3 regions of the Pseudomonas anguilliseptica genome follow, and region 3 is predicted to be linked to each of the others. Evidence: predicted binding sites of a transcription regulator. Region 3 holds the regulator's gene; each other region holds the start of a gene.
The links. The regulator sigma-54, encoded in region 3, starts transcription at its own class of promoters, with help from an activator protein. The targets are predictions, from matches to a motif close to ANTGGCATNNANNTTGCTNT.
Positions count from the first base shown of each region.

Region 1: a site for sigma-54 is predicted at 3,063-3,082, ahead of glnA (glutamate--ammonia ligase). Genes of this name have one in related genera too.
Region 2: a site for sigma-54 is predicted at 3,935-3,954, ahead of BLW24_RS21440 (CmpA/NrtA family ABC transporter substrate-binding protein). Genes of this name have one in related genera too.

Region 1 is NZ_FNSC01000001.1:1,921,906-1,929,434, reverse strand. Features, by position in the region: gene typA (translational GTPase TypA) at 1-1,239, opposite strand, end outside; gene thiI (tRNA uracil 4-sulfurtransferase ThiI) at 1,394-2,848, opposite strand; gene glnA (glutamate--ammonia ligase) at 3,176-4,582, shown strand; gene BLW24_RS09310 (DUF4124 domain-containing protein) at 4,757-5,311, shown strand; gene BLW24_RS09305 (DUF4124 domain-containing protein) at 5,314-5,931, shown strand; gene glnL (nitrogen regulation protein NR(II)) at 6,139-7,224, shown strand; gene ntrC (nitrogen regulation protein NR(I)) at 7,221-7,529, shown strand, end outside.
Region 2 is NZ_FNSC01000001.1:4,375,955-4,383,483, reverse strand. Features, by position in the region: gene BLW24_RS21455 (polysaccharide lyase family 7 protein) at 1-407, opposite strand, end outside; gene BLW24_RS21450 (ABC transporter ATP-binding protein) at 541-1,335, opposite strand; gene BLW24_RS21445 (ABC transporter permease) at 1,350-2,342, opposite strand; gene BLW24_RS21440 (CmpA/NrtA family ABC transporter substrate-binding protein) at 2,398-3,717, opposite strand; gene BLW24_RS21435 (transcriptional regulator) at 4,231-4,548, opposite strand; gene BLW24_RS21430 (hypothetical protein) at 4,760-5,152, shown strand; gene alaC (alanine transaminase) at 5,188-6,414, opposite strand; gene BLW24_RS21420 (pyridoxal phosphate-dependent decarboxylase family protein) at 6,534-7,529, opposite strand, start outside.
Region 3 is NZ_FNSC01000001.1:867,496-875,024, forward strand. Features, by position in the region: gene BLW24_RS04155 (KpsF/GutQ family sugar-phosphate isomerase) at 1-628, shown strand, start outside; gene BLW24_RS04160 (KdsC family phosphatase) at 628-1,167, shown strand; gene lptC (LPS export ABC transporter periplasmic protein LptC) at 1,175-1,744, shown strand; gene lptA (lipopolysaccharide transport periplasmic protein LptA) at 1,731-2,273, shown strand; gene lptB (LPS export ABC transporter ATP-binding protein) at 2,276-3,001, shown strand; gene BLW24_RS04180 (RNA polymerase factor sigma-54) at 3,141-4,655, shown strand; gene hpf (ribosome hibernation-promoting factor, HPF/YfiA family) at 4,850-5,158, shown strand; gene ptsN (PTS IIA-like nitrogen regulatory protein PtsN) at 5,174-5,647, shown strand; gene rapZ (RNase adapter RapZ) at 5,650-6,507, shown strand; gene BLW24_RS04200 (HPr family phosphocarrier protein) at 6,520-6,792, shown strand; gene pmbA (metalloprotease PmbA) at 6,859-7,529, opposite strand, start outside.

The DNA.
Region 1 (7,529 bases), 1.1 Mb from region 3:
GCCCTGGGATTCTTCCGGGGTGTCGATGGTGACGTTTTCGAACGGTTCGTGCTTCACGCCGTCTACCTGACGGATGATCACTTCTGGACGACCAACACCCATTTCGAAGCCTTCGCGACGCATGGTTTCGATCAGTACCGAGAGGTGCAGCTCACCACGGCCGGAGACCTTGAACTTGTCAGCCGAGTCGCCTTCTTCAACGCGCAGAGCAACGTTGTACAGCAGCTCTTTGTCCAGACGCTCTTTGATGTTACGGCTGGTGACGAACTTGCCTTCTTTACCGCAGAACGGCGAATCGTTGACCTGGAAGGTCATGGATACGGTTGGCTCGTCGACGGTCAGCGGCTTCATCGCTTCAACATTGTTGATGTCGCACAGGGTGTCGGAGATGAACAGCTGGTCCATACCGCTGACGCAGACGATGTCGCCGGCAGTGGCTTCTTCAACGTCGATACGGTGCAGACCGTGGTGACCCATCAGCTTGAGGATACGACCGTTGCGGCGCTTGCCGTCGGCGTCGATGGCAACCACTGGGGTGTTTGGCTTGACCTTGCCGCGAGCAATACGGCCAACACCGATAATGCCGAGGAAGCTGTTGTAGTCCAGTGCCGAGATTTGCATCTGGAACGGGCCGTCGATATCAACCTTAGGCGACGGTACGTTGTCGACGATGGACTGATACAGCGGGGTCATGTCTTCAGCCATGGCGGTGTGCTCCAGACCGGCAATGCCGTTCAGGGCCGAGGCGTAGACAACTTTGAAGTCCAGCTGCTCTTCGGTGGCGCCGAGGTTGTCGAACAGGTCGAAGATCTGGTCCAGAACCCAGTCCGGACGTGCGCCTGGACGGTCAACCTTGTTGATGACCACGATTGGACGCAGGCCGGCTTCGAAAGCCTTCTTGGTCACGAAACGGGTCTGTGGCATCGGGCCGTCTTGGGCATCAACCAGCAGCAGCACGGAGTCAACCATCGACATTACGCGCTCAACTTCACCGCCGAAGTCGGCGTGGCCGGGGGTGTCGACGATGTTGATGTGGTAGCCGTTCCAGTTGATCGCGGTGTTCTTCGCGAGAATGGTAATGCCGCGCTCTTTTTCCTGGTCGTTGCTGTCCATCACGCGCTCGTCGTTGAGCTCGCCGCGCTCGAGAGTGCCAGACTGACGCAGAAGTTTGTCTACCAGGGTGGTCTTACCATGGTCAACGTGGGCAATGATGGCGATGTTGCGTAGATTTTCGATCACGTGTGTATCTCGATCAGAGGATTCGGTGTGCCGCTTAGTCTAGGCGGCGAGTATTAACTAATTGCGATTTCTGCCAGGCGGCGTGCGTGTTAATCACGCCGCCTGTAGGTCGGGAGGGCGATGGCGGATACTGCCACCATTCAACCCGGGCATCTTATGTCGGACGATAAACGCGCACATTGGCATGCCCCTCACTCAGCAAGTGGTGGGCGTGCAAACGACTCATCACACCTTTATCGCAATACAACAGGTACTGGCGCGCCTCATCCAGCTCCTTGAACTTGCTGTTCAAGGCATAGAACGGCAGCACCATGACCTCGACGCCAGGCAGGGCGAGCGGCTCGTCCTCGGCGGCATCGGGGTGGCGAATATCGATGACCACATGGCTAGCCAGGGCTTCGCTGACTTCCTCGACCTGCACGTCCTTGCCCAGCTCATCGATCACTTTGTCGATCGGCAGCAAGGTCGCACGTTCCAGGGCGCGCTCGAGAATGGCCATGTCGAACTGGCTTTCCTCGTGCTCAATGCGCAGCTTCTTCGCCTTGGTGGTCGGATTGACCGAAATCACCCCGCAATACTCCGGCATATGCTTGGCGAACTCGGCGGTGCCGATGCGCGTAGCAGTGTCGATGATGTCTTGCTTATGGCTGGCGAGCAGGGGACGCAGCACCAGCATATCGGTGGCCGAGTCGATCACCGCGAGGTTCGGCAGGGTCTGACTCGATACCTGAGAAATCGCCTCACCAGTAACCAGCGCATCAATCTGCAGGCGCTCGGCCATACGCGTAGATGCGCGCAGCATCATGCGCTTGAGGATGACGCCCATCTGGCTGTTGTCGACCTTGCCGAGAATCTCGCCCAGCACTTCCTCGAACGGCACGCTGATAAACAGCACGCGCTGCGAGCTGCCGAACTTCTGCCAGAGGTAATGCGCCACTTCCATCACGCCCAGTTCGTGGGCGCGGCCGCCAAGATTAAAGAAGCAGAAGTGGGTGATCAGGCCGCGGCGCATCATCTGATAAGCGGCGACGGTGGAGTCAAAACCACCACTCATCAACACCAGGGTCTGCTCCAGCGAGCCGAGCGGATAACCGCCCAAGCCTTCGTGCTGATGGTGAATAACGAATAAGCGCTGGTCGCGGATTTCCATACGCACGACAACGTCCGGATCTTTCAGCGAGATGCCGGCGGCGCCGCACTGCTGGCGCAACTGGCTGCCGACATAGCGCTCGACATCCATGGAGCTGAACGCGTGCTTGCCGGCGCGCTTGCAGCGCACGGCGAAGATTTTGCCCGGCATCTGATCGGCGAAGTGCAGCTTGCACTTTTCCAGCACATCGTCGAAGTCACCCAGCGGGTATTCATCAACTTGCAGGAAATGGGTGATGCCTGGCGTGCAGCTCAGGCGCTCAATCATCGCCTGCAGGGTTTTCGGCTCACTGATCTGGGTTTCGACTTCCAGGTTGTCCCACACACCACTGACTTGCAGCTGTGGATCAAACTCACGCAAAACCGAACGAATGTTCTTCGCCAGCTGCCGGATAAAGTGCTTACGCACCGGCCGACTTTTAATGGTGATTTCCGGGAAGACTTTAACGATCAGTTTCATGAAAACAGGGGGTGCCGAGGCCGCGAAAAAACAGGGGCGCGGATTATAGCGGAAACTGCTCACGCTTTGATCAAAAATCCTCACCCGACCAAAACAAGCACCATTTAAGTGCACGCATTAAATTTGGCGACCCATAACAGTGCAAATATTTATCAGGCAGCGCCGCGCAGCCCCCGCCAAACCTGAGTTTCAGGCCCCACACCCATTCCTGTGCACTGGCATGCAATTTGCTCCCTTGTGAGGCAGGATGCCCTTGCGGAGTATGCCGCAGCCGTACCGAACTGATTGAGGGCTCATGATTCGAGCCTTATCCACCTGGAGGACAGCATGTCGAAGTCGATTCAACTGATTAAAGAACACGACGTGAAGTGGGTTGACCTGCGCTTCACCGACACCAAGGGCAAACAGCACCACGTGACCATGCCGGCACGCGACGCCCTGGACGACGAATTTTTCGAGCACGGCAAAATGTTCGACGGCTCCTCCATCCACGGCTGGAAAGGCATCGAAGCCTCCGACATGATCCTGATGCCGGTTGACGAAACCGCTGTACTGGATCCGTTCACCGAAGAGCCGACCCTGATCCTGGTCTGCGACATCGTCGAGCCGAGCACCATGCAGGGCTACGACCGCGACCCGCGCTCGATCGCCAAGCGCGCCGAAGAGTTCCTGAAAACCACCGGCATCGGCGACACCGTATTCGTCGGCCCGGAGCCTGAGTTCTTTATCTTCGACGAAGTGAAGTTCAAGTCCGATATCTCTGGCTCCATGTTCAAGATCTTCTCCGAACAGGGCTCCTGGAACACCGACGCCGACATCGAAGGCGGCAACAAGGGTCACCGCCCAGCTGTCAAAGGCGGCTACTTCCCGGTTCCGCCGTGCGACCATGACCACGAAATCCGTACTGCCATGTGTAATGCCATGGAAGAAATGGGCCTGGTCATCGAAGTTCACCACCACGAAGTGGCGACCGCCGGTCAGAACGAAATCGGCGTGAAGTTCAACACCCTGGTGGCCAAGGCTGACGAAGTTCAGACCCTGAAGTACTGCGTACACAACGTGGCCGATGCCTATGGCAAGACCGCGACCTTTATGCCGAAGCCACTGTACGGCGACAACGGTTCGGGTATGCACGTACACATGTCCATCTCCAAAGATGGCAAGAACACCTTCTCCGGCGAAGGCTATGCCGGCCTGTCCGATACTGCCCTGTATTTCATCGGCGGCATCATCAAGCACGGTAAAGCACTGAACGGCTTCACCAACCCGTCGACCAACTCCTACAAGCGCCTGGTCCCAGGCTTCGAAGCTCCAGTAATGCTGGCTTACTCGGCGCGTAACCGTTCGGCTTCGATCCGTATCCCTTACGTTTCCAGCCCGAAAGCTCGCCGCATCGAAGCACGCTTCCCGGATCCAGCTGCCAACCCATACCTGGCCTTCGCTGCTCTGCTGATGGCCGGTATCGACGGTATCCAGAACAAGATCCACCCTGGCGATGCTGCTGACAAGAACCTGTACGACCTGCCACCAGAAGAAGGCAAGCTGATCCCGCAAGTGTGCGGCAGCCTGAAAGAAGCCCTGGAAGAGCTGGATAAAGGTCGTGCGTTCCTGACCAAAGGCGGCGTGTTCTCCGACGACTTCATCGACGCTTACCTTGAGCTGAAGTCGGAAGAAGAAATCAAAGTACGCACCTTCGTACACCCGCTGGAATACGACCTGTACTACAGCGTCTAATCCCGCACGCAACACAAGAGGCCACCTTCGGGTGGCCTTTTTGCGTCTGGCGCCTGGCACAAGCCACCTTTCACCCCGCAGTTTTCTGCGCTGGTACACGCCCGGCCATCAACACGCTTGCCAGAGCGCTTCACCAGTGCAAGTCTTAGGGCACATTACTAGGGAGAGTCAGGCATGCGCCCTCTACTTATCTGCCTGCTGCTGGGCCTGGCGTTGCCGGCCAGTGCGCAGATCTACAAATACACCGACGCCAATGGCAACACGGTATTCACCGACCAGCCACCGGAAGGCCAGGCGACACAGAATGTCGAGCTGCCGAAAACCAATAGCGTGTCGATGCCAGTACCCAGCCTGCCCGCAGCAACTACCCCCGAACCCGTCGACAACACCGCGCCTTACAGCACCCTGCAGCTGACCGGCATCCCCGACGATGAGGCCATGCGTGCCAACAACGGCACCTTCAGCGTTGGCGTGGATATCCAGCCGCGCCTGGCCACCAACCATCGCCTGCGCCTGCTGCTCGACGGCAAGCCACACGGCCAGCCAAGCAACGTACCGCGCCTGCAGATAAGCAATGCCGATCGTGGCGAACACAGCCTGGCTGTGGAAGTGCTCAGCGGCGAGCGAGCGATCCAGCAGAGCGCCACGGCCACCTTTACCGTACAGCGGGTCAACACCAGCAGCCCGGCCCTGCGTCCGCCCCCACCAAAACCCAAGCCAGCCCCCTGACTATGCGCAATCTGCTGTTGTGCGGCCTGATGCTGCTCGCTCTACCTGCCGTTGCGCAGGTCTACACCTATATAGATGCCGAAGGGAATCGCGTCTTCACCGATAAGCCCCGCTCGGGCGATGCCGAACGCGTCGAGCTGGCGCCCAGCAACTCGATGCCGACCATCCAGACGCAAACGGCGCCCCTAATTGAAGCGCCACCCGAACCAAGCCAGCGCTACAGCCTGCTGCGGATTCTGGTACCACAGCCCGATGCGACCATCCGCGACAGCGCCGGCAACCTGATTGTCAGCGTCAACAGCGAACCGAAACTTTTCCCCCAACACAACTATCGCCTGCTGCTGGATGGTGTACAGGTGGGCGAAGTAGGTACTAGCCCAGTGTTCCCGCTGGAAAATATCGACCGCGGCACCCATCAGCTGGCGGTAGAAATCATCGACCAGCAGGGACGCATCATCGAGCGTACGCCCACTCAACCGTTCCACATGCTGCGCATATCCCTGGCACAGAAGCGCAAGGTCAATCCCTGCAAGAAAGCCGATTACGGCGTGCGCCCGGAGTGTCCACTGAAGGACAAGCCGCCGGAAAAGAAAGACATTCCTTTCGTTCCATTTATCTAAACCGGCATTGCGCACCAAAGCAGTGCGCATATTGCCCGGCATTTCTATACTCTCCCTGTTTTGGGTCGCCACGCACGACCCGGCTGCGCTGAAAAGCAGCTAATTCCCGGCATCCCACGGCCAAACACGCTTCTTTTCGGGGCTTTGGTTTGCTTCTTGCATTTTCCAGCTGCATTGCTGGAACCCAAGGGTCTGCTGACATCCCATATGATCATCAACGACGCACTGCACCGCCTGCTGCTGGACAACCTGACCACTGCCACGCTGCTGCTCAACGACGACCTGCGTCTTGAGTACATGAACCCGGCAGCGGAGATGCTCCTGGCCGTCAGCGGCCAGCGCAGCCACGGGCAATTCATCAGCGAGCTGTTTACCGAATCCAGTGAGGCGCTGAGCGCCCTGCGCCAGGCCGTTCAACAGGCCCACCCGTTCAACAAACGCGAAGCGGTGGTGACGTCGGTCAGCGGCCAGACTCTGACTGTCGACTACGCGGTGACGCCGGTGCTCAGCCGTGGCGAAACCCTGTTGCTACTAGAAGTGCATCCGCGTGACCGCCTGCTGCGCATCACCAAGGAAGAGGCGCAGCTGTCCAAGCAGGAAACCACCAAACTGCTGGTGCGCGGCCTGGCCCATGAGATCAAAAACCCGTTGGGTGGCATTCGCGGTGCGGCGCAATTGCTGGCGCGCGAGCTGCCCGAAGAAAGCCTCAAGGACTACACCAATGTGATCATCGAGGAGGCCGACCGGTTAAGAAACCTGGTCGACCGTATACTCGGTTCGAACAAGCTGCCATCCCTGGCACTGACCAACGTGCATGAAGTGCTCGAACGTGTCGGCAGTCTGGTGGAAGCGGAAAGCCAGGGCAGCATCATTTTGGTGCGCGATTACGACCCAAGCATTCCGGATGTGCTGATCGACCGCGAACAGATGATCCAGGCGGTGCTGAATATCGTGCGCAATGCCATGCAGGCGCTGTCCGGGCAAAGCGATCTGCGCCTGGGACGTATCACCCTGCGCACCCGCACTCTGCGCCAATTCACCATTGGTCACTGCCGCCATCGCCTGGTGACCAAGATCGAGATTATCGACAACGGCCCCGGCATTCCGCCCGAGCTGCAGGAAACCATCTTCTACCCCATGGTCAGCGGGCGTGCCGACGGCACCGGCCTGGGCCTGGCTATTACCCAGAACATCATCAGTCAGCACCAAGGTCTGATCGAGTGCGAGAGCCATCCTGGCCACACCGTGTTCTCGATCTTCCTGCCGCTGGAACAAGGAGTAACTCCGTCATGAGTCGCAGTGAAACCGTCTGGATTGTCGATGACGACCGCTCCATCCGCTGGGTCCTGGAAAAGGCCCTGCAACAGGAAGGCATGACCACCCAGAGCTTTGACAGTGCTGATGGCGTGCTCAGCCGACTAACCCGCCAGCAGCCGGACGTGATTATTTCTGACATCCGCATGCCGGGTGCCAGCGGCCTCGACCTGCTGGCGCGCATCCGCGAGCTGTATCCGCGCTTGCCGGTGATCATCATGACCGCCCATTCCGACCTGGACAGCGCGGTAGCGTCCTATCAGGGCGGCGCGTTCGAATACCTA
Region 2 (7,529 bases), 3.5 Mb from region 3:
CGCAGTAGCAGTTCGAGGCGGCCGACGCCGCGCAGATAGTGGTACTGCAATTTCAGTAGGGGGTCGTTGTTGCTGCCGGGTTCGTCCTTGCTGTGGATCTGAGCGATCACGATCTTGTTCCTGCTCGGCACCTGATTGACCGTCAACACCGCGCTCAGGTAGCTGTCGGTGCTGGCGTGATACCAGTTGCTCAGGCTGCCATCGGCCTGGGTTTCACGCAGTTCGCTGCGTGGGTAGCGGGCGTCGGTGGTGCGCGAGCCGTTGACTGGTACCCAGAAGGTCACACTGTTATCGGCGTTGCGGCGGAAATACTGGCCGCTGTAACCATTGTTCAGGCGGGCTGTGCTGATGGTGCTCGGCGCGGGTGCGCTGGGCACGGAGAGATTCCAGGTAGTGAGGTCGAGCACTGGTGGGCCTTAGTGAAGAGGGGGGACTCCTGTTCGTCGAATATCACTGGATGAAGTTCAATCAGCCTGATCGGCGGCTAATCGTCTTTGCCGTCGCGCCAGGCAGGGGGAGCGCGACGGGCAAATCCGTGCCTCACGCAGCCGGACGTTGCTGTTTCTGATAGAGGAACTCCAACACGGCGGCGCGGTATTCGTGGTAGCGCGAGTCATGGGCCAAGGCAATGCGATCACGTGGGCGCTGCAGTTCCACCTGAAGAATCTCGCCGACACTGGCCGCCGGGCCGTTGCTCATCATCACAATGCGGTCGGACAGCAGCACGGCCTCGTCGACATCGTGGGTGATCATGATCACGGTATTGCCGAGGTCGGCGTGGATCTCCATCAGCGAGTCCTGCAGGTGGGCGCGGGTCAGGGCGTCCAGCGCGCCGAAGGGTTCGTCCATCAGCAATACCTTGGGCTGCATGGCCAGGGCGCGGGCGATGCCGATGCGCTGTTTCATTCCGCCAGATATCTCGTTAGGGCGCTTGTCCTTGGCGTGCATCATGTGCACCAGTTGCAGGTTGTGTTCGATCCAGTCGCGCATTTCGCTGCGCGATTTCTTGCCCTGGAACACCTGGCGAACCGCCAATTCGACGTTCTGGTAGCAGCTTAGCCAGGGCAGTAGGCTGTGGTTCTGGAACACCACCGCGCGCTCGGGGCCAGGCTCGTCGACTTCGCGGCCGTCAAGGATAACCCCGCCGGTGGTGGCCTTGTAGAGACCGGCGACTATGTTCAGTACGGTGGACTTACCGCAGCCGGAGTGGCCGATCAGGGAAACGAATTCGCCCTTGTTGATACGCAGATTGACGTTCTGCAGCGCACGGTACAGTCCCTTGTCGGTGGGAAAATCGATGCCGACGCCGGTCAGTTCGAGGTGTGAATGGCTCATGGGAAGTCTCCTGATTAGCGCAGTACGGCATTCTTGTCCCAGCTGAACTGGCGTTGCAGCAGGAGCATAAGGCGGTCGAGGGCAAAGCCGATCAGGCCGATGACGATCACCGCCACCATGATCCGACCGAGGGAGTTGGAGCTGCCGTTCTGGAATTCATCCCAGATGAACTTACCCAGGCCCGGGTTCTGCGCCAGCATCTCGGCTGCGATCAGTACCATCCAGCCGGTGCCGAGCGACATGCGCAGGCCGGTAAAAATCATCGGCACTGCGGCGGGCAGGACGATGCGTCTTACATGCGACAGTGGCGACAGGCTCAGCACCTTACTGACGTTGTTCAGATCCTGTTCGATGCTGGCCACGCCCACCGTGGTGTTGATCACCGTCGGCCACAGGCAGCACAGCGCCACAGTGATAGCCGAGGTCAGGAAAGATTTGGCGAATAGTGGGTCGTCGCTGACATACAGCGCGCTGACCAGCATGGTCACCAGCGGCAGCCAGGCCAGTGGGGATACCGGTTTAAACACCTGGATCAGCGGGTTGATGACGGTGTAGATGCTCTTGCTCAGGCCGCAAACGATGCCCAGTGGAATGGCGATCAGCGAGGCGATGACAAAGCCGGCCATCACGGTGTAGAGGCTGGTGAAGATCTGCTGGATAAAGGTTGGCTTGCCGGTATAGGGGCGCACTTTTATCTCGGCGTCGGGTTTTTTCGCCAGCAGGGTGGCGTTACGCGCATCCTGGCGCTCATAGAAGGTTTGAGCTTTTTCACGCTCCTTGAAATGGGCGCTTACCAGGCCGGAAAACTGTTCGGAGACCTGCACTGGGCCGGGGAATTGGCCAAGGCTGGTCTGAATATTGTTAGCCAGCAATTGCCAGCACAGCAGGAAGCCGATGATGCCCAGCATGGGTAATACCAGGGCCGGTGTCCAACGCTTGAAGAGCGCACTACTGCGAGCTGTTTTCAGTGTTTCGGTAATCGGGGTGGCGACGCTCGGATTGCTCATCGTCCTATCCTCTTTGTTAGGAGGGAGCCGGCGTACCGGCCCCGGGAGTACCTGGTTAGATCTGCGTGTCGCCCTTCAGACCGATCTCGAACTGCTCGAGGTAGGCATTAGGCTTGCGACCGTCGTAAGGCACATCGTCGATGGTGTCGGTCAGCGCTGCACGAAAGCCATCGTCATCGGCCGGCGGGAAATCGCTGGCGCTGAACTTGCCTTCTGCCACCAGTTCGGCAGCGGCTTCACGATAGATATCTGGCAGATAGACCTTCTTGGCCATCTCCAGGTACCAGCTGTCCGGCTTGGCTTCGGCGATCTGGCCCCAGCGGCGCATCTGTGTCAGGTACCACACGGCATCGGAGTAGTAGGGATAGGTGGCGTGGTAGCGGAAAAACACGTTGAAGTCTGGCACCTCGCGCTTGTCACCCTTCTCGAACTCGAAGGTGCCGGTCATCGAGTTGGCGATCACTTTGGCGTCGGCGCCGACGTACTCAGGACGGGAAAGGATCTCCACGGCTTCCTGGCGGTTGGCGTTGTTGTCTGCGTCCAACCACTGGCCGGCGCGAATCAGCGCCTTGACCACGCGCTTGTGCGTTTCCGGGTTGGCGTCGGCCCAGCTCTTGGATACGCCGAAGACTTTCTCCGACATGTTCTTGCGGATGGAGTAGTCGGCGACTACCGGCACGCCAATGCCCTTGAACACGGCCGCCTGGTTCCACGGCTCGCCAACGCTGTAGCCGTGGATGGTGCCGGCTTCCAAGGTGGCGGGCATCTGCGGCGGCGGGGTTACCGAAAGCAGAGCCTTGGCGTCGATCTGGCCGCTGGTGTCGCCTTTGTGCGGGGCGTAATAGCCCGGGTGGATGCCGCCGGCAGCGAGCCAGTAGCGCAGTTCGTAGTTATGCGTGGACACCGGAAACACCATGCCCAGGTTGAAGGACTTGCCGCCGGCGTTGAACTTCTCGATCACCGGCTTCAGGGCGTCGGCCTTGATCGGGTGCACAGGTTTGCCGCCTTCCATCGGCACGTGCTTCTTCATCTCCTCCCAGACTGCATTGGAGACGGTGATGGCGTTGCCGTTGAGGTCCATGGTAAACGCGGTGACCACGTCGGCCTTGGTGCCGAAACCGATGGTGGCGCCGATCGGTTGGCCGGAGAGCATGTGTGCGCCGTCCAGTTCGCCGTCGATCACCCGATCCAGCAGCACTTTCCAGTTGGCCTGGGCTTCTAGGGTGACGTACAGACCTTCATCTTCGAAGAAACCTTTCTCGTAGGCGATGGCCAACGGCGCCATATCGGTCAGTTTGATAAAGCCAAACTTCAGCTCGTCTTTCTCCGCTTCAGCGGCGAGGGCCATTTGCAGGCTTAGCGGTGACAGCATCATGGCCGCGGCACAGCCTAGGCCAGTTAACGTTTTCTTCAGTAGTGAACGGCGAGCAATGGAGTTGCGCATAGTGCTTCCTCAAGTCCCAGAAACGAAAAAAGACGTCGCAGACATCGCCGCCAGTAATGGCGGGGTGTCTTTGACGTCTTTGTCAATTCGTCCTGATCACCGCCGTTGGCGATCTGAAGACGGGTGTTGGCTAGTGCCTGAGGGTGAATAAGCAAAGGGCTTGCCAGCTTTAGCTGGCGACTGCTACGGCGCGTTTGGGATGGTGTTGTGACGGTAAGTAATGATTTATAAATAGGCTTATATATCTATATAAATCAGTTAGTTACTTACTGTATCTAGTAATAACTTTAAGTTCAAATTTCATGGCGATGTCTTCCTGAAGTTGGCCCATATCGCTCTGCCGCAGATTCTGCGAGCCAATGCTGTGCATGGCTAACTGCTGCCAAGCGCTTTTGCTTCGCCTTGGTGCCGGGGGCGCCCAGGTGTTGATCGCGTACCGCTAGCTTAGCGGGACAGCGATTTACCCTGAGCTTCCTCGACAAATTCCTTGAGCCAGCGCAGCACCTCCACCGCCTCCCAGCGCGAGGGGTCGAACATGGCATAGGCCAGGCCCTGATAACCGACTACATCCAGCTGGCGGTGATAGCCGGCGCGCTGCAGCAAGGCTTCGATCTCGGCAAAGCAGGTGTTGAAGTGCACTCGGGAAAACGGCGTTTTACCCTCGGTAACGATGCCTTCAAGCTGCAATTCATTGACTGTGGCCCGGACTTTTTCCAAAGGCATGCGGTTTACGCTGTGTTTCAGCTGCAGTACGTCGAGCATCTGGGTACTCCTGTTAATGCCTTGTATGGGCCCGATCTGCCGGGCGGTATGGTTGGCTGGATGGCATAGCCAAGGGTAATCGAAAAATACTGTACAAATAAACAGTATTCGATAATAGTAAGCCCAAGGCCTTAACCGGCACCTACTCGATCACTCGCGCCATCTGCCCGCAAAGCCAATGGCTACAGGCACTGCAGAGGAGTCACTAACAATGCAACAGATGCTGATGACAATTGTGCTGTTGGGTCTTTTGGCTGGCTGTGCGCAGCCGCAGCTTGAGCAACCCAGGGCCAATGGCACCTACCTGGTGATTGAGAACGGCCTGGCTTGGGCCGTGCTGGTATCCGACGGAAAGCGCGTGGAAGAGCAGGGCACGGTGGTGGATGTGATCAGGCAGCCGAGCGAGAATTCTGCCGTGGCGGCCAGTTATGTGATTGAAACGGCCAACTGCGGCCGCGTGCAGTGGCTGAGCGAACGCTCGGATGCGGCGGATGGCATGACCAACCTGATGTCGCTGCACAGCAACAATCAACTCGGGCAGAGTGGCTGCGTCATCAGCAGTGGTCTAAGCAAGGTTTGGACGGTGCTGGATTACTCCGGCTGAAACGAAAGAGGGCACCCTAAGGTGCCCTCTTTTTGCTACTCGTCGGCCTTGGCCTTCTTGGCGGGTAACAGACCGTCTGCGCGGAACATCGTTTTTATCCCGCGAATCGCCTGACGGGTGCGGTCCTGGTTTTCGATCAGGGCAAAGCGCACATGGTCATCACCGTAGTCGTCAAAGCCGATACCTGGCGAGACGCAGACCTTGGCCTCCAGCAGCAGCTTCTTGGCGAACTCCAGCGAGCCGAGCTGCGCGTACTGCTCGGGAATTTTTGCCCAGACATACATCGAGGCTTTCGGATTTTCGACCATCCAGCCCAGCTCGTGCAGGCCTTTGACCAGCAGATTGCGGCGCTGGCGGTATTGCTCGGCGATATCGCGCACACATTGCTGATCACCTTCCAGCGCGGCAATCGCCGCCACCTGCAGCGGGGTGAAGGTGCCGTAGTCGTGGTAACTCTTGATCCGCGCCAGGGCGCTGACCAGCTCCTTGTTACCGACCATGAAGCCGATGCGCCAGCCGGCCATGTTGTAGCTTTTGGACAGGGTGAAGAACTCCACGGCAATGTCTTTGGCGCCCGGCACCTGCATGATCGACGGGGCTTTCCAGCCGTCGTAGACGATATCGGCGTAGGCCAGGTCGTGGATCACCAGCACGTCATATTGTTTGGCCAGAGCCACCACGCGCTCGAAGAAGTCCAGCTCCACGCACTGTGCAGTGGGGTTGGAGGGGAAGCCGAGGATCATCATCTTCGGCTTGGGGATCGACTCGCGAATCGCCCGTTCCAGCTCGGCGAAGAAGTCCACGCCGGGAATCAGCGGTACCGAACGCACCTGTGCGCCAGCGATTACCGCGCCGTAGATATGAATCGGGTAGCTGGGGTTGGGTACCAGTACCGTGTCGCCATGATCCAGGGTGGCCAGCATCAAGTGCGCCAGACCTTCCTTGGAACCGATAGTGACGATGGCTTCGCTTTCCGGGTCGATCTCGACTTCGTAGCGGTCCTTGTACCAGCGCGAGATGGCGCGGCGCAGGCGCGGGATACCGCGGGAAGTGGAGTAGCCGTGGGTGTCTTCACGCTGGGCGACCTGCACCAGTTTTTCGACGATATGCGGCGGCGTAGGGCCATCCGGGTTGCCCATGCTGAAGTCGATGATGTCTTCGCCACGGCGACGCGCGGCCATCTTCAATTCGGCAGTGATGTTGAAAACGTAGGGGGGGAGTCGATCTATGCGCGCAAAGCGGCGCGAAGCTTGGTCAGCCATGCTTTCCTCGGATACGTAAGCGCCCGGAACCGTCCGAGCGACGTTGGCCAGTGCGCTGGCCAGGCGGCGAAGATAAGCGCTGCTGCAGAGCTTTGTCGAGCCCCATAGCAACGCTGGTTTCAGGTCGGAATCTGTCGTTTCAGGCGCAGCAGCAAATCGGCCAGCAGTTCGATATCGGCATCCATGGTGCGCCACGACGAGACGCTCAGGCGAAAGGCCGGGCGGCCCTGCCAAATTGTCGGGCCGAACCAGACTTCGCCGCTGGCCTGCGCCGCTTCGCGAATGGCCACGGTCTGTGCGTCGTTATCGCCGCGCACCAGTACCTGATTGAGTACTACACGGTTGAGTACGGGGTAACCGCCATCGCGCAGGCGCTCGGCCAGCCGACCGGCCTGGCGAATATGCCGGTCGATCAGTTCGCGCAGGCCATCGCGGCCGAGGCTGGCCAGTGCCGCCCAGATCGCCACGCCGCGGGCGCGGCGGGAGAACTCCAGGGTCAGGTTCTTCTGCGCGTCTTTGCTCGCGCTGGCATAGGCGGCGTCGCTGTTCATCGCCGTGGCCAGGGCATCGGCATCACGGCAGATGGTCATGGCGCCGTCGTAGGGGGTGTTTAGCCACTTGTGGCCGTCGCAGGTCCAGCTGTCGGCCAGCTCCACGCCAGTGGCCAGATGCGCAGAAGAGGAGGCGCGGGCCCATAGGCCGAAGGCGCCGTCGACATGCACCCAGGCTCCGACGGCCTTGGCTCTGGGGATCAGCTCGGCGAACGGGTCGAATTCGCCGGTGTTCACCTCGCCGGCTTGCAGGCAGAGGATGCTCAGGTCATCTAGAGCCGGCAGCTGCGCCGGGTCGATGCGGCCTTGGGCGCCGGTGGGGGCGACAATCAGCCGGTTTATGCCGAAACCGAGGATGCGAAGGGCCTTCTTCACCGTGATGTGGCAGGTGGCGGAAACTACTACGCGCACTTCCGGCGCACCAATCAGGCCATCGCCATCGAAGTCCCAGCCTTTGCGCGCCAGCAGTGCGCGGCGCGCGGCCGACAGGCTGGCCAGGGTGCAGGCGGTGGCGCTGGTGCCGAAGCCGACGGCGCTGCTACGCGGCAGATCGAGAGCATCCAG
Region 3 (7,529 bases):
CCTCGGCATCACCCTGATCAGCATGACCGGCAACCCGGAGTCGCCACTGGCCAAGGCCGCCGAAGTCAACCTGGACGCCCGCGTATCCCAGGAAGCGTGCCCGCTGAACCTGGCCCCGACCTCTTCCACCACGGTATCGCTGGTACTGGGCGACGCCCTGGCCATTGCACTGTTGGAAGCCCGCGGCTTTACCGCAGAAGACTTCGCGTTCTCCCACCCAGGCGGTGCGCTGGGCCGACGCCTGCTGCTCAAGGTGGAGAACGTCATGCACGCCGGCGAAAGCCTGCCACGCGTCAAGCGCGGCACCTCACTACGCGATGCGCTGCTGGAAATGACCCAGAAAGGCCTGGGCATGACCGTGGTGACCGAGGAAGACGGCCGCCTGGCCGGGATATTCACCGACGGCGATCTGCGCCGCACCCTGGATCGCAACATCGACGTGCGCCAGACCATTATCGATGACGTAATGACCGCCCATGGCAAGACCGCTCGCGCGGAAATGCTCGCGGCAGAGGCTTTGAAAATCATGGAAGACCACAAGATCAGCTCGCTGGTGGTGATCGACGACAACGATCTGCCAATTGGCGCACTGAACATGCATGACCTGCTCCGCGCTGGAGTGATGTAATGAGTACTGACCTGACCAGCCCCGACCTGCTACAACGCGCCCAAGCTATCAAGCTGGCCATTTTCGATGTCGACGGCGTACTTACCGACGGCAAGCTGTACTTCCTCGTCGACGGCAGCGAATTCAAGACTTTCAACACTCTCGACGGCCACGGCATCAAGATGCTGATCAACTCCGGCGTGCGTACCGCGATTATCAGCGGCCGCAAAACTCCAGTCGTAGAGCGCCGGGCGCAAAATCTGGGGATTCAACACCTGTATCAGGGCCGCGAAGACAAGCTGGTAGTTCTTGATGAGCTGCTCGGCGAACTGGGCCTAGACTATGCACAGGCTGCATACCTCGGTGACGACCTGCCCGATCTGCCAGTGATCCGCCGCGTAGGCCTGGGCATGGCAGTCGCCAGCGCCGACGGCTTTGTTCGCCAACATGCCCACGGGATTACCCGCGCTCGCGGTGGCGAAGGCGCAGCCCGTGAGTTCTGCGAACTGATCATGCACGCCCAAGGCACCCTTGAAGCCGCTCAAGCCGCTTACCTATAGGCCCACCATGCCCCGCAAGTTATTCAATATTGTTCTGTTCGCCTTTGTAGCACTACTGGTGGCGGCGCTCGGCTACTGGAACCTCAACCCGGATGGCTTTAACGAGCAATCCCGCAGCACTGGGGCTGATAACGCCATCGACTTTTACGCCACCAACACCTACACCGTGCAATACCAGGCCGACGGCAAGCTGCACTACGAACTGACCGCCGACAAGGTCGAGCACGGCAAGGCCAGCGACATCACCCTGATGACCAGCCCGAATATGAACCTGTTCCGCGGCACTGAGCTGCCCTGGAAAATCCGCAGTGAGCGCGGTGAAGTGTCGCCAGGGGGGGCTGAGGTCGAGTTGATCGACAAGGTGCGCGTCGAGCGTACCGACGCCAAAGGCCGCCCGACCATCCTCACCACCAGCCGCCTGACCGTATTCCCCGAGAAGGAATATGCGCAGACCCAGCAAGCCGTTAGAATCGACGCGGCCAATGGGGTGACCACGGCAAAAGGAATGAAAGCGTACATGAATGACGGCAGGATGCTCCTGCTGTCCAACGTAAGAGGTCAGCATGAGGCTCGTTAACACCCTCCCCCTACTACTCAGCCTCAGCGCCGCACTCGGAAGTGTCAGCGCCTGGGCTCTGCCATCCGACCGCGAACAGCCAATCCGTATCCAGGCTGACAGCGCGGAGCTGGATGACAAGCAAGGCGTTGCTGTCTATCGCGGTGACGTAGTTATCACCCAGGGCACCATGAAGGTCACCGGCGACACCGTGACCATCACCCAGAATGCCCAGGGCGATGTCGAGGTATTTACCTCCGTCGGCAAGCCGGCCTACTACGAGCAACTGCCGTCAGCCGACAAGCAGATCGTCAAGGCCTACGGCCTGACCATCCAGTACTTTATGGCCAACGAGCGCGTGGTACTGATTGATCAGGCCAAGGTGATTCAGGAAGGCAACACCTTCGAAGGCGAGAAAATCGCCTATGACACCCAGCGCCAGATCGTCAACGCCGGCCGCGCCACAGGCACCAATGTCACTGCGCCACGTCCGCGCATCGACATGGTGATCCAGCCGAAGAACAAACCAGCCGACCAGCAGGCGCAGTAATAATGGCCACATTGAAAGCCCAGCACTTGGCCAAGAGCTACAAAGGCCGTCAGGTCGTGCGCGACGTCAGCTTGAGCATCGACAGCGGACAGATCGCCGGCCTACTTGGCCCCAACGGGGCCGGTAAGACCACCTGCTTCTACATGATCGTTGGCCTGGTTCAGGCCGACCAGGGCCGCGTGCTGATCGACGATCTCGACGTCAGTCATCAGCCCATGCATGGCCGCGCTCGCGCCGGTATTGGCTACCTGCCGCAGGAAGCCTCGATATTCCGCAAACTAAGCGTGGCCGACAACATCATGGCCATCCTGGAAACCCGCAAGGACCTAGATGGCGCTGCACGCCGCAAGGAACTTGAGGGGCTGCTGCAGGAATTCCATATCAGCCATATCCGCGACAACCTTGGCATGAGCCTGTCTGGTGGTGAGCGCCGCCGCGTGGAAATTGCCCGCGCTTTGGCGACCAACCCCAAGTTCATCCTGCTCGACGAACCCTTCGCCGGTGTCGACCCGATTTCCGTGGGCGATATCAAGCAGATCATCCATCACCTCAAGGCCAAGGGCATCGGTGTATTGATCACCGATCACAACGTGCGCGAGACCCTGGATATCTGCGAAACCGCCTATATCGTCAGCGATGGTCAACTGATTGCAGAGGGTGATGCCGAGACTATTCTGGCCAACCAGACAGTCAAAGAAGTTTACCTGGGGCATGAGTTCCGGCTGTAACCACAGCTTTTCTCAAGCCGGCTGCAGCCAAGGCTAGGCAAAACCCTTAAAGTCAGGCATATAATTTGCTTCCTAGTGGCGCTTTTTTGAAAACGCCCTGTAGTGGATTGCGCACAGACGCCGGTAAATAAGGTCTGCAATGAAACCATCGCTAGTCCTGAGAATGGGCCAGCAGCTGACGATGACGCCGCAGCTGCAACAGGCCATCCGCCTGCTCCAACTGTCGACCCTGGATCTGCAGCAAGAGATCCAGGAGGCCTTGGAGTCCAACCCGATGCTCGAACGCCAGGAAGATGGCGATGATTTCGACAATTCGGACCCTATGGCCGATGGTGCAGAAAGCGCCAGCCCCAGCGAACAGCCCGAAGCGCCCTATCAGGAAACCAACTACCAGGAAGCCACGCAGACCGTGGACAACCTGGAAGAAGGTGATTGGGGCGAACGTATTCCTAATGAGCTGCCCGTCGATACCGCCTGGGAAGACATCTACCAAACCAGCGCCAGCAGCCTGCCCAGCAGCACCAATGACGACGACGAGTGGGATTTCACCACACGCACCTCCAGCGGCGAGAGCCTGCAAAGCCACCTGCTATGGCAGCTCAACCTGGCGCCTATGTCCGACAAGGATCGCCTGATTGCGGCCACCCTGATCGACTGCATCAATGACCAGGGCTACCTGGAGGAAAGCCTGGAAGAAGTCGTCGAAGCCTTCGATCCGGAACTGGATATTGAGCTCGACGAAGTCGAAGCCGTGCTGCACCGCATCCAGCAGTTCGAGCCTACCGGCATCGCCGCGCGCAACCTGGGCGAGTGCCTGCTCCTGCAACTGCGCCAGCTGCCGGCGAAAACCCCATGGCTGAGCGAAGCCCAGCGTCTGGCCAGCGACTACCTTGATCTTCTCGGCAGCCGCGACTACAGCCAGCTGATGCGCCGCATGAAGCTCAAGGAAGATGAGCTGCGCCAGGTTATCGACCTGATTCAAAGCCTCAACCCGCGCCCTGGCTCGCAAATCGAATCCAGTGAGCCGGAATACGTGGTGCCCGATGTAATCGTGCGCAAACACAACGAACGCTGGCTGGTGGAGCTCAACCAGGAAGCTATGCCACGCCTGCGGGTCAACGCGCAGTACGCCGGTTTTGTGAAGCGCGCCGACTCCAGCGCCGACAACACTTTTATGCGTAACCAGCTGCAAGAAGCGCGCTGGTTTATCAAAAGCCTGCAAAGTCGTAACGAAACTCTGATGAAGGTTGCCACGCAGATCGTCGAACATCAGCGTGGTTTCCTCGACTACGGCGATGAGGCGATGAAACCCCTGGTGCTGCACGATATTGCTGAAGCTGTGGGCATGCACGAGTCGACTATTTCGCGGGTGACCACACAGAAATTTATGCACACCCCGCGCGGTATTTACGAGCTGAAATATTTCTTTTCCAGCCACGTCAGCACCTCCGAAGGCGGCGAATGCTCGTCCACGGCGATCCGCGCCATCATCAAAAAACTGGTCGCCGCGGAAAATGCGAAAAAGCCGTTGAGTGACAGCAAGATCGCTGGTTTACTGGAGGCACAGGGCATTCAAGTAGCCCGCCGCACGGTCGCCAAGTACCGTGAATCCCTCGGAATAGCGCCTTCCAGTGAGCGCAAACGATTGATCTAAGGCGGCACGAAGAAGGAAGACAGATCGCACTGCACAGAACACTCCCGGCCACGCCTTTTCGCAAAAGCAGCCATACTGCCAACAAGCAATTAGCGGCCGTGCCAGGCTCGTTCTGTCAGAGTCTTCCACGCCAAAGTGTTCCGGCGGCAGGCCTCTCGCCTGCCTCTTACACACGGCAACAAGGAGAAAGCGGTATGCAAGTCAACATCAGTGGACACCAGCTGGATGTGACCGACGCCCTGCGCGACTACATCGCCGAAAAACTCGGCCGATTGGAGCGCCACTTCGACAAGATTACCAACGTGCAAGTCACCATGGAGGTCGAGAAGCTCAAACAGAAAATCGAAGCGACCCTGCACATTGCCGGCGGCGAAGTCGTCGCCAATGCCGAACATGAAGACATGTACGCAGCCATCGATCTACTGACTGATAAACTCGACCGACAACTCATCAAACACAAGGAAAAACAGCTCGACCGTCAACAGGGCGCTATGGCCCGCTGACATCGTCTATCTCCTATGATCCGACTTGAAACCATCCTGCCCCCCGGCCGTTCCCTGGTGAACGTGCCGGGCGGCAGCAAAAAACGTGTCCTCGAACAGATTGCCAACCTGGTGGCGCGCGAGCTGCCTGACCTGGATGGCCAAGACATCTTCGAAAGCCTGATTGCCCGGGAAAAACTAGGCTCGACCGGTTTCGGTAATGGCATTGCCATTCCGCACTGTCGCCTGCCCGGTTGCACCGCGCCGATCAGTGCCTTGCTGCGCCTGGACTCCGCCGTAGACTTCGACGCCATCGACGGCGCGCCTGTGGACCTGCTGTTTGTCCTGCTGGTGCCCGAAGCGGCCACCGATGCTCACCTAGAGCTGCTTCGGCAGATCGCCAGCATGCTAGACCGCAGCGATGTGCGCGCCAGCCTGCGCCAAGCCGAAAGCAGCGAAGCCCTGTACCAGGTGGTCGTGGACGTACAAAGCCAACTCAACCGAGCCTGAGCATGCGCCTGATCATCGTTAGCGGTCGCTCCGGCTCCGGGAAGAGCACCGCCCTCGATGTACTTGAGGACAACGGTTTCTACTGCATCGACAACCTACCGGCCGGCCTGCTACCTGAACTGGCCGAGCGTGCTCTGCTGCACACAGAGCTACTGCACCCACAGGTCGCAGTGTCGATTGATGCACGCAACCTGCCGAGCCATCTCAAGCGCTTTCCCGAGCTGCTTGACGAAGTTCGCGCACGGCATATCAAGTGTGATGTGATCTACCTGGATGCTGACGAAGAAACCCTGCTCAAGCGTTTCTCGGAAACCCGCCGACGTCACCCACTGACCAACGAGAGCCGCTCGCTGGCGGAAGCCATCGCCGATGAAAGCCTGCTGCTCGGGCCGATAATCGATCTGGCCGACCTAAAAATCGACACCACCCACCTCAATCTGTATCAGCTGCGCGACAGCCTCAAGTTGCGCCTGCTCAATCAACCTGAGCCCGGCACTGCGTTTCTGATTGAGTCCTTTGGCTTTAAACGCGGCATGCCGGTGGATGCTGATCTGGTATTCGATGTGCGCTGCCTGCCCAATCCCTATTGGAAGCCGGGCTTGCGCGATTTCTCTGGGCTCGACCAGCCGATAGTCGACTACCTCTCGGCCCAGGCCGATGTCGAGGACATGTACCAGGACATCCTCGCCTACCTGACCAAATGGCTACCACGCTTTGCTGCCAGCAACCGCGCCTACGTTACGGTGGCGATTGGCTGCACCGGCGGCCATCACCGCTCGGTGTACCTGGCCAACCGCTTGGGCGAAACCCTCAAACCCATCCTGAAAAACGTTCAGACTCGCCACCGCGACCTCAGTTAAGGAATTGCCGCGATGCCCGCCTGCGAAATCACCATTATCAACAAGCTTGGCCTGCACGCCCGCGCAGCGGCCAAGTTTGTCGGCGTCGCCGGGCGTTTTCCCTGCCAGGTCAAGGTCGGCCGCACCCCTGAGAGCCTGGTCGACGGCAAAAGCATCATGGCGGTGATGATGCTCGCTGCAGGCAAAGGCACCGCCGTGTACCTGCACACCGAAGGTGAGCAAGACGACGAGGCACTGCAAGCCCTGAGCGAGCTGATCAACAACTACTTCGACGAAGGCGAATAGCTGATCGAGAGACAATAAAAAGGGGCTGAACGCCTACGCGACAGCCCCTTTTTCATACACGCGGAATCAACTGCCAGCCACCGTCATCCGCTCGATCAGCACTGAACCGGTGCGGATATTGCTGCGCAGCTCCAGATCATTACCGACTGCAACAATCTGCTTGAACATGTCACGCAAGTTGCCAGCGATGGTGACTTCCTGCACCGGGAACTGGATTTCGCCGTTCTCCACCCAGTAACCACCGGCGCCGCGCGAATAGTCACCGGTGACCATATTCAGCCCCTGGCCCATCAGTTCGGTCACCAGCAAGCCACGCCCCATACGCTTGAGCAGCGCCTTCTGGTCTTCATCGCCATGGCTGACAAACAGGTTATGCACGCCGCCGGAGTTGGCGGTGCTGGGCATACCCAGCTTGCGCCCGGAATAGGTGCCGAGCACATAGGACAACAGTTCACCGCGCTCGACAAATGATTTGGCGTAAGTCGCCAGACCGTCACCATCGAAGGCTGCACTGCCAAGCGCACGAGGAATATGCGGGCGCTCATCGATCTTCAGCCACTCGGGGAACAGCTGTTGGCCGAGGGAACCTTCAAGAAAGGATGATTTACGGTATAAATTGCCGCCGGAAATCGCCGCCAGGAAACTACCAAACAAACCTGTCGCCAACTCGGCGGAGAACAGTACTGGCACTTCACAGGTCGGCACCGGACGCGCGCCCAAACGACTTACCGCACGCT